DNA from 2 places in the Mesorhizobium sp. M1273 genome. Region 2 is predicted to be linked to the other one. Evidence: riboswitches for the same ligand, from Rfam matches in the RefSeq annotation. Region 2 holds a riboswitch; the other holds the start of a gene.
What was found. Region 2 has a riboswitch for thiamine pyrophosphate ahead of thiC (phosphomethylpyrimidine synthase ThiC). Riboswitches for the same ligand answer to the same signal wherever they lie in the genome.

Region 1: it holds a riboswitch for thiamine pyrophosphate, as region 2 does, so the genes downstream of both, thiB (thiamine ABC transporter substrate binding subunit) here and thiC (phosphomethylpyrimidine synthase ThiC) in region 2, are expected to answer to the same signal.

What each region holds. Positions count from the first base shown of each region.
Region 1 covers NZ_JAMYLV010000005.1:98,900-103,219, reverse strand. Annotated here, with positions in the region: gene thiP (thiamine/thiamine pyrophosphate ABC transporter permease) at 1-263, opposite strand, end outside; gene thiB (thiamine ABC transporter substrate binding subunit) at 752-1,765, opposite strand; TPP riboswitch at 1,809-1,923, opposite strand; gene NKH30_RS07870 (thiamine diphosphokinase) at 2,051-2,695, shown strand; gene NKH30_RS07865 (ABC-F family ATP-binding cassette domain-containing protein) at 2,711-4,320, shown strand, end outside.
Region 2 covers NZ_JAMYLV010000001.1:34,607-38,926, reverse strand. Annotated here, with positions in the region: gene thiO (glycine oxidase ThiO) at 1-691, opposite strand, end outside; gene thiC (phosphomethylpyrimidine synthase ThiC) at 688-2,523, opposite strand; TPP riboswitch at 2,628-2,744, opposite strand; gene NKH30_RS00100 (Fic family protein) at 2,926-4,320, opposite strand, start outside.

The sequences.
Region 1 (4,320 bases), on a different contig from region 2:
CCGAAAAAACGTGGATGCCGCGACAGGGCGCGCGCGATGAACAGCGCCGGTGCAACGGAGAGCAGGGTCGACAGCAGAGCCTGCCAGAGCGTGAAACGGACGACGCGCAAGAGATAGGAATCGAAAGCGGCGGCGGCGCCGGACAGGTCGCGTGTGGCTTCGACGACGAGCCCGGCGAATGCCCCGCCGATCAGCAGCGCGACGGCGGCGAGCGCGACGATGCCGGCAGTGACGCGGGGATCGGCCGGATGACGCGTACGCATGTCGTGCTACCCGACACTACGACAGGTGTTGATCGAAGGAAATACCTGACAATGGCCGAGCCCACCCCTCTCTGGCCTGCCGGCCATCTCCCCCTCAAGGGGGGAGATTGCGCACTCAGCCGCCTTCGCCAATCTCACAAGTGGCAGGACGAGGAGAGGCGACAAAGCTGCCGATCTCCCCCTTGAGGGCAGGGCTATCGCATTTGGATTCTTACGAAGTTGGACCCCCACCCTAACCCTCCCCACAAGGGGGAGGGAACGCTGCCGCATGCCCTTACTTCCCCTTTTGGCGCCGAAAGGCAGACAATTTGCCGAGGTCAGTGCCAACGGAAGTCTCCCTCCCCCTTGTGGGGAGGGGTTAGGGGTGGGGGTACGTCGTAGAGCGAAAGCCTCGGCGTTCCATCTGCGATAGCCGTGCCCTTGAGGGGGAGATGGCCGGCAGGCCAGAGGGGGGTGGCTTGGCGCAAACATCCGACGAGGCTTGAGCCCTACCTGCTCATCGCCGCAAGCCACTCATCGACCCAGGCCTTGCGGTTGGCCGCGACGTCTTCCGGGCTGAACAGCAGGGTCTTGGTCGGCTTGACCAGCTTGTCGAACGCCGGGTTGAGCGGCTTGTCGGTTTTGCCGGCCGGGAACATCCAATTGGTTTCGGGAATGACATCCTGGAATTTCGGTCCGGTCATGAAGGCAATGAACTTTTCCGCCAGCGGGTTCTTCGCGCCCTTGGTGGTGATCCCCGCAACCTCGATCTGCAGATATTCGCCCTCCTCGAAGGACGCCGCCTGGTAGCGCTCGGTGTTTTCGGCGACCATGTGGTAGGCCGGCGAGGTGGTGTAGGACAGCACCATCGGCGCCTCGCCCTTGGTGAACAGGCCGTAGGCCTCGCTCCAGCCCGGCGTTACCGTCAGCACCTTCGCCTTGAGTTTGGCCCAGGCTTCCGGCGCCTTGTCGCCATAGACCGATTTGACCCACAGCAGCAGGCCAAGGCCCGGCGTCGAGGTGCGCGGATCCTGGATGACGATCTTCTCTCCGGCATCGCCCTCGACCAATTCCCTGAGGCTCTTCGGCGGGCTCTTCAGTTTTTCGGTATCGTAGACGACGGCGAAATAGCCATAGTCGAACGGCACGAAAATATCGTCGCTCCAGCCGCCCGGCACATTGACGCCCGAGACGGCGCCGTGCGGCGAAAACAGGCCGGTTGCCTTGGCGTCGGCGGTTAAGTTGGTATCGAGGCCAAGTACGATATCGGCCTTGGTCGCGGCGCCTTCCAGCTTCACACGGTTGAGCAGCGCCACGCCGTCGGCGACCGAGACGAATTCGACGACGCAACTGCATTCGGCCTCGAAGGCCTTCTTCACTGCCGGTCCCGGACCCCAATCGGCGGTGAAGCTTTCATAGGTATAGACCGTCAGTCTATCCTGTGCCGATGCCTGCCCCGGCAGGGCGAGCGCGGATGCCGCAAGCAGGACAATTGAGACAAGAGAGTGGAAAAAACTGCGCATCGGCGCCTCCTTCGTTCGCGTTGAAAGGAATTGAGGCGTCGGGCTGTCCGAAACGTCTAATCCCTCCGCCGGTACAAACCGGATCAGGTTCAGCGGGTTGGCAGTCTTGCCTCTCAGCCGGTCCGCGAAGATCGCGTCCGGCACCCCGTTAGAGCGTTGCGACACATAGGCCCGGCCGAAGTGCTGCGCAAGCGGAAGTTTGCCGGACATCCAAAGCCCAGCCTTCCGTTTCGTCTGCCGTTTCATCTTCCGTTTCCGGGGCAGGGCTGGTAAGGGCCACGAGATATGAGCACATTCACCATCCTGCTTGGCGGCGATCTCATCCGCACGCCGCTGCTCGACCGCCAGGTCGAAGGCTCGCGCGTCATCGCCGCCGACGCCGGCATCGGTCATGCCCGCATGCTGGGCCTGAGGCCGGAACTCTGGGTCGGCGATTTCGATTCCGTGCCTGCCGAGTTGCCGGAGGATCTGGCCGCCGTGCCACGGCAGGTATTTCCTGCCGAAAAAGACAAGACCGACGGTGAACTCGCTATCGCCGCCGCGCTCGAACGCGGTGCGACAAGCCTTGTGCTCGCAGGCGCCTTCGGCGGCAAACGTACCGACCACATCTTCCTGCATCTGGCGCTGAGCGTCCGGCTGGCGGAAGGCGGAACGGAAGTGCTTTTGACCAGCGGCGCACAGGAAGGCATTCCTTTGCTGCCTGGAAAGACTGGCTTCGACTATGCCGACGGCACGCTGTTTTCGGTGCTCGGCTTTTCGGATCTCGCCGGCCTGACAGTCACCGGCGCCAAATGGCCGCTCGACCATGTCGAGGTTGCGTTCGGCTCGTCGCTGACCATTTCCAACGAGGTCAGGGGCCGGCTGGAAATCGCGCTGGCCGGCGGCCGGGCGCTGCTGCTCGCGCATCCCTACCCTCTTCCGGAAAGCTGAGCCCAGAAAGCTGATATGGCGCCGCCGCTTCTCAATCTCGACGGGATAAAGCTGACCTTTGGCGGCACGCCGTTGCTCGACGGTGCCGCCCTGACGGCCTCGGCTGGCGACAAGATCGCCCTGGTCGGCCGCAACGGCTCTGGTAAATCGACGCTCCTCAAGATCGCCGCCGGGCTGATCGAACCGCAGGATGGCGAAGTCTTCCGCCAGCCGTCGGCGACCGTGCGCTACTTGCCGCAAATGCCCGACATGGACGGTTTTGCGACCGTCCGCGCCTATGTCGAGGCGGGGCTCGGGCCCGCCGACGATCCCTACCGCGCCACCTATCTGATGGAGCATCTCGGCCTGACCGGCGAGGAACGGCCGAACGACCTTTCCGGCGGCGAGGCGCGGCGCGCCGCCCTCGCCCGCGTCATGGCGCCGGAGCCCGACATTCTCCTCCTCGATGAGCCGACCAATCATCTTGACCTTTCGGTCATCGAATGGCTGGAGGAGGAGCTTGCCCGCACCTCCTCGGCACTGGTCGTCATCTCGCATGACCGCCGTTTTCTCGAGCGCGTGTCACGCGCCACAATCTGGCTCGACCGCGGCCAGACCCGCCGTCTCGACAAGGGCTTTGGCTATTTCGAGGAATGGCGCGACACGGTGCTGGAGGAGGAAGAGCGCGAGCAGCACAAGCTCGGTCGCCAGATCGTGCGCGAGGAGCACTGGCTGCGCTATGGCGTGACAGCGCGGCGCAAGCGCAACATGCGCCGGCTCGGTGAGTTGCAGACCATGCGCCAGCGCTTTCGTGGTCATCGCGGCGCCGAGGGTGCGGCGACGATGACAGCCAGCGACGCCGCCGAATCCGGCAAGCTGGTGATCGAAGCCAAGAACATCGAGAAGACCTTTGGCGATCTGACCGTGGTCAAGGGATTCTCGACCCGAATCCAGCGCGGCGATCGCGTCGGTCTGGTCGGGCCGAACGGCGCCGGCAAGACGACGCTGTTGAAGATGCTGACCGGCGAATTGAAGCCGGACGCGGGCACGGTGCGGCTCGGCACAAATCTGGAGATCGCCACGCTCGACCAGAAGCGCGAAGCCGTCGACCCGCAGGAGACATTGGCGCAGTATCTCACCGACGGGCGCGGCGAGAACCTCGTCATCAATGGCGAGCAGCGCCACGTCGTCTCTTACATGAAAGACTTCCTGTTCAAGCCGGAACAGGCGCGCACGCCGGTGCGCGAGCTTTCGGGCGGCGAGCGGGCGCGGCTGATCCTCGCCCGCGTTTTGGCGCGGCCGGCAAACCTGCTTGTGCTCGACGAGCCGACCAACGACCTCGACATGGAGACGCTGGAGCTGCTGCAGGAATTGGTCGCCGGCTTTGCCGGCACGGTGATCCTGGTCAGCCACGATCGCGATTTCCTCGACCGCACCGTGACCAGCATCATCGCGCCGGATGGTGACGGCCGCTGGATCGAATATGCCGGCGGCTATTCCGACATGCTGGCGCAGCGCGGCGGCACCAGGCTGGACGACCGCAAGGCGCGACCAAAGGCCGAGACGGGCGACGCGACGGCGGCAAGCAGGAACGAAGCGGCCGCAATGAAGGGCCCGGCCAAGAAACTGTCGTTCAAGCAGAAATT
Region 2 (4,320 bases):
TCGTCGCACCGATCATGAACTGGGCGTCGGCACGCGGTACCGCATAGAGCGGAAAGCGCGGATGCAGCAACCGGACCGGGCGCGACAGCGAGAAGTCTGGCGTGTTTAGGATCAGCATTTCGCCGCGAACGCCGCGAAGCCTGTCATCGGCGGCTGCCATTCCCGTGCAATCGATCTGACGATCGAAACCGGAAACATGCCGGGCGTCGGTGCCGAAGTGGAATTTGACACCCATGGCTGCGAGCTTGTCATGAAGTGCTGCCATCGCCTGGCGCGGATCGAGATGGCCCTCATCGGGAAAGAGCAATCCGCGGCGAAAGCGGCCGGCTAAGTCGGGCTCCAGGAGCGCAATTTCGTCTTCGTCGACACGCCGATGGCCCGACGTGCGGCTGGCGAGGCGGTCGAGCTCGCCGGCATCACGCGGGGCGGCCACGACAAGTGTTCCGCCCCGTGTCACCTGACCCGGCAGCACCGCATCCCACCAGTCGGCAGCGTCACGTCCAAGGTCCAGCACCGGCTGCTCGGCGCTTTCACGCTCGCACCATGGCGCCAGCATGCCGCCGGCGAACCACGACGCATTGCCTCCAAGGCCATGCCGGATCTCGGCGACCGTGACCGTCGCGCCGCGGGCGGCGAGTTCGAAGGCGGCGGTGAGGCCGGCGACGCCGGCCCCCTTTATCAGCACCTTCATGACGGCTTACCTGGCTGAGGCGTGAGCGGTGCGACGGTCTCGTCCGCTGGCACGTAGAGATCGCCGCCCTCGCGGTATTTCGCCGCCATCGCCGCCATGCCCTCTTTCTGTGCCTCGGCGCGGATGTCGTGAGAGATACGCATCGAGCAGAATTTCGGTCCGCACATCGAGCAGAAATGCGCCAGCTTGTGCGCCTCCTTGGGCAAGGTCTGGTCGTGGAAGGACCGTGCGGTTTCGGGGTCGAGCGACAGGTTGAACTGGTCCTCCCAGCGGAACTCGAAGCGCGCGCGGGAAAGGGCGTCATCCCTGACTTTCGCCGCCGGGTGGCCCTTCGCCAGGTCGGCCGCGTGCGCTGCGATCTTGTAGGTGATCACGCCGGTCTTGACGTCATCGCGGTCGGGAAGGCCGAGATGCTCCTTGGGCGTGACGTAGCAGAGCATGGCCGTTCCGAACCAGCCGATCATCGCCGCGCCGATGCCGGAAGTGATGTGGTCGTAGCCCGGCGCGATGTCGGTCGTCAGCGGTCCAAGCGTATAGAACGGCGCCTCGCCACAGACGGCGAGCTGCTTGTCCATGTTCGCCTTGATCTTGTGCATCGGCACGTGGCCGGGCCCCTCGATCATCACCTGGCAATCTTTCGCCCAGGCGATCTGCGTCAGCTCGCCGAGCGTTTCCAGCTCGGCGAATTGCGCCGCGTCGTTGGCATCGGCGATCGAGCCGGGACGAAGGCCGTCGCCGAGCGAGAAGGAGACGTCATAAGCGCGGCAGATGTCGCAGATCTCCGCAAAGTGCTCGTAGAGGAAGCTTTCCCGGTGATGGTGCAGGCACCATTTTGCCATGATCGAGCCACCGCGCGAGACGATACCCGTGACCCGGTCAACGGTCAGCGGGATGTAATGCAGCCGCACGCCGGCGTGGATGGTGAAATAGTCAACGCCTTGCTCGGCCTGCTCGATCAACGTGTCGCGGTAGACCTCCCAGGTCAGGTCCTCGGCGATGCCACCAACCTTTTCGAGCGCCTGGTAGAGCGGCACCGTGCCGATCGGCACCGGCGAGTTGCGCACGATCCATTCGCGGATGTTGTGGATGTTGCGGCCGGTCGACAGATCCATCACCGTGTCGGCGCCCCAGCGGATCGCCCACACCATCTTTTCGACCTCTTCAGCCATCGACGATGTGACGGCGGAGTTACCGATATTGGCGTTGATCTTGACCAGGAAATTGCGGCCGATGATCATCGGTTCGCTCTCGGGATGATTGATGTTGGCGGGAATGATCGCGCGTCCGCGCGCCACCTCGTGGCGGACGAATTCAGGCGTGACGAAGTCGGGGATCGCCGCGCCGAAGGCCTCGCCGTCGCGCTCAAGCTTGCCGTGCAGGATCTCGCGACCAAGGTTCTCGCGGATGGCGACGAACTCCATTTCGGGCGTGATGATGCCAGCGCGCGCATAGGCAAGCTGTGTCACCGCCTTGCCGGTCTGGGCCCGGAGTGGCCGGTTGCGGACTGGAAATTCCGGTGTTAGGCGCTCGCCTGCCGCAAACCCATTGTCTTCTGGCCGGACGTGGCGGCCGTCATAGGCTTCGACATCGCCGCGCGCGGTGACCCATTCATGGCGAAGCCGTGCAAGGCCGTTTTCGATGCTGGTTTCGACAGTCGGGTCGGTATAGGGGCCGGACGGATCGTAAGCGGTCACCGGCGGCTCGCCTGCCGTCGGATGGACGGAGATTTCGCGCATCGGCACCCTGAGCTGCGGGTGGATGGTACCGGATTTGTGGATTTTGCGTGAGGCAGGCAGCGGTCCCGTCGAGACGGCGGGGGTGAGGGCATTCATCTTGAGGCTCCTTTGCTCGTTGCATTGGAGACCCAGTTCTGTGCCGGAAGGATGAAAAGACGCTTCTGTCGACCTGCCGAAACAGGACCTCGGGCGTAAACTCCCGCAAAGCGCTTGCACCGTCCCTACGCCAGTATGAACTGGATCAGGTTCAACGGGTCACTGCGCCGCGAATGCCAGCAGTATCTCAGCCCCTTGCCGGGACTCCCCTGGTGAATGCGTGAGGTTGGACGGGACCGCTCCGGTTTGTCAAGCGCGTTCTGGCCGCGGCTGATCGGCGGCCGGTCAGACCGTGCGGAAAAAATCGTGCATGTCTCGGCGACAAGTCAAGCATCGGAGATGAAGGCAGGGACAAGGGAATCGCAAACCGTCGGACTAAAATCGATCCTGATGATCACACCTTCAATGGGCACCAAAGGTTTGCGCGTAGATCGCCTCGATTCTTCCTGCCTCGTCACTGGTCAGCGCGGCGAATTCCTTCTCGCGCGCGCGGTTCGATAGATGGCCATCATTCTGGTGAAGAAAACGGAAGAGCAGATCGGTCAACCGCTCGGGCATGTCGATAAAGGCGTCCACCTGCTGCCGGAACTGATCGTAGCGCTGCAGAAATGCGGTTTCCTCGGGAAGGTCCCGTTCGATCGTCCGCTGAACGCAAGCATAGAGGAATTCGGCGTGCGGGGTTGCATCGAAGAACCGGTAGAAATCACCGGTGTCATTCAGCACCCGGACGTTGAATTGCGGCGTCGGTTCCCATTCCACCAACGGCAGAAGGCGCTGCGAATAGCTCTCGAGCACGCCCCTGTACTCGTTGATCTGGTCCAGGATCGCGGCCGAGACGGGAAAGACCACTCCCGGCGGATTGAAGCCGCGCATGGCAAGGACGTGGTGGATTAGGTAGCGGTGAATGCGGCCGTTTCCGTCCTCGAACGGGTGAATATAGACAAAGCCGAAGGCGAGGATTGCGGCGGCTACGACTGCATCAAGCTTTTGCGCGGGGCCCTGATCGAACGCCGCCATTCCATCGATTAGCCGCGGCAGGTCCTCGGGCCGAGCGCTGATGTGATCGGGCAAGGGCGTACCGTTGTCTCGATCATGCTCACCGACGAAACCTCCTTCTTTTCGGAAGCCAAGTCTTACGAAACGAGCGTCACCAAGTACAATTCTTTGCAGACGCAGCAGCTCATCGCGATCGATCGGCCAGCGGCCGGCTTCGCCGATGGCGCGGCCCCAGCGCTGGATGCGATCTTGCGGCGGGTGCTCGCCCTCGATCGCGTAGCTTGATCGCGAGTCTTTGAGCAAAAGAAAGGCGGCGGTCCGAGCAAGGAGGTCGCGCGGCACGTCCGCTACGATTGCCTCCGCGCGCCGCGGTAGTTCAAGGCCGATGAATTTTTCGAGAATCTTGGTGCGGAACACCAGAGGGCAGAACTCACGCGTGCCGGGGAGATTGTCCCTTACGCGATAGCGCGAAGCGGTCTTGTCGGGTCCGGGCCACTGCAGCTCGGGATCGACAACCGGAATGTATCGTCCGGCCTCCGCGTCCGGCAGATCGATACGCGCGTCCCTCAGCCATTCATATAAAAACCAGATGCGGCGGGCATAACTGCCGGTCGGGCTTTCACGGACCAGCGCCTCGATCGGCGCGGGACCGGTCACTTGGAACAGCCGCTTGAGGACGGCAAGGTCCAGTCCCTCGTACTTGAGCGCAAAGGTCAGGTGGCCTTCGAGGGTAGGATTTGGGGCATGGCGGGGGGTCATGATCCGCCAGCCATCCCGTTCGGTAATGCGATGATGCTCGCC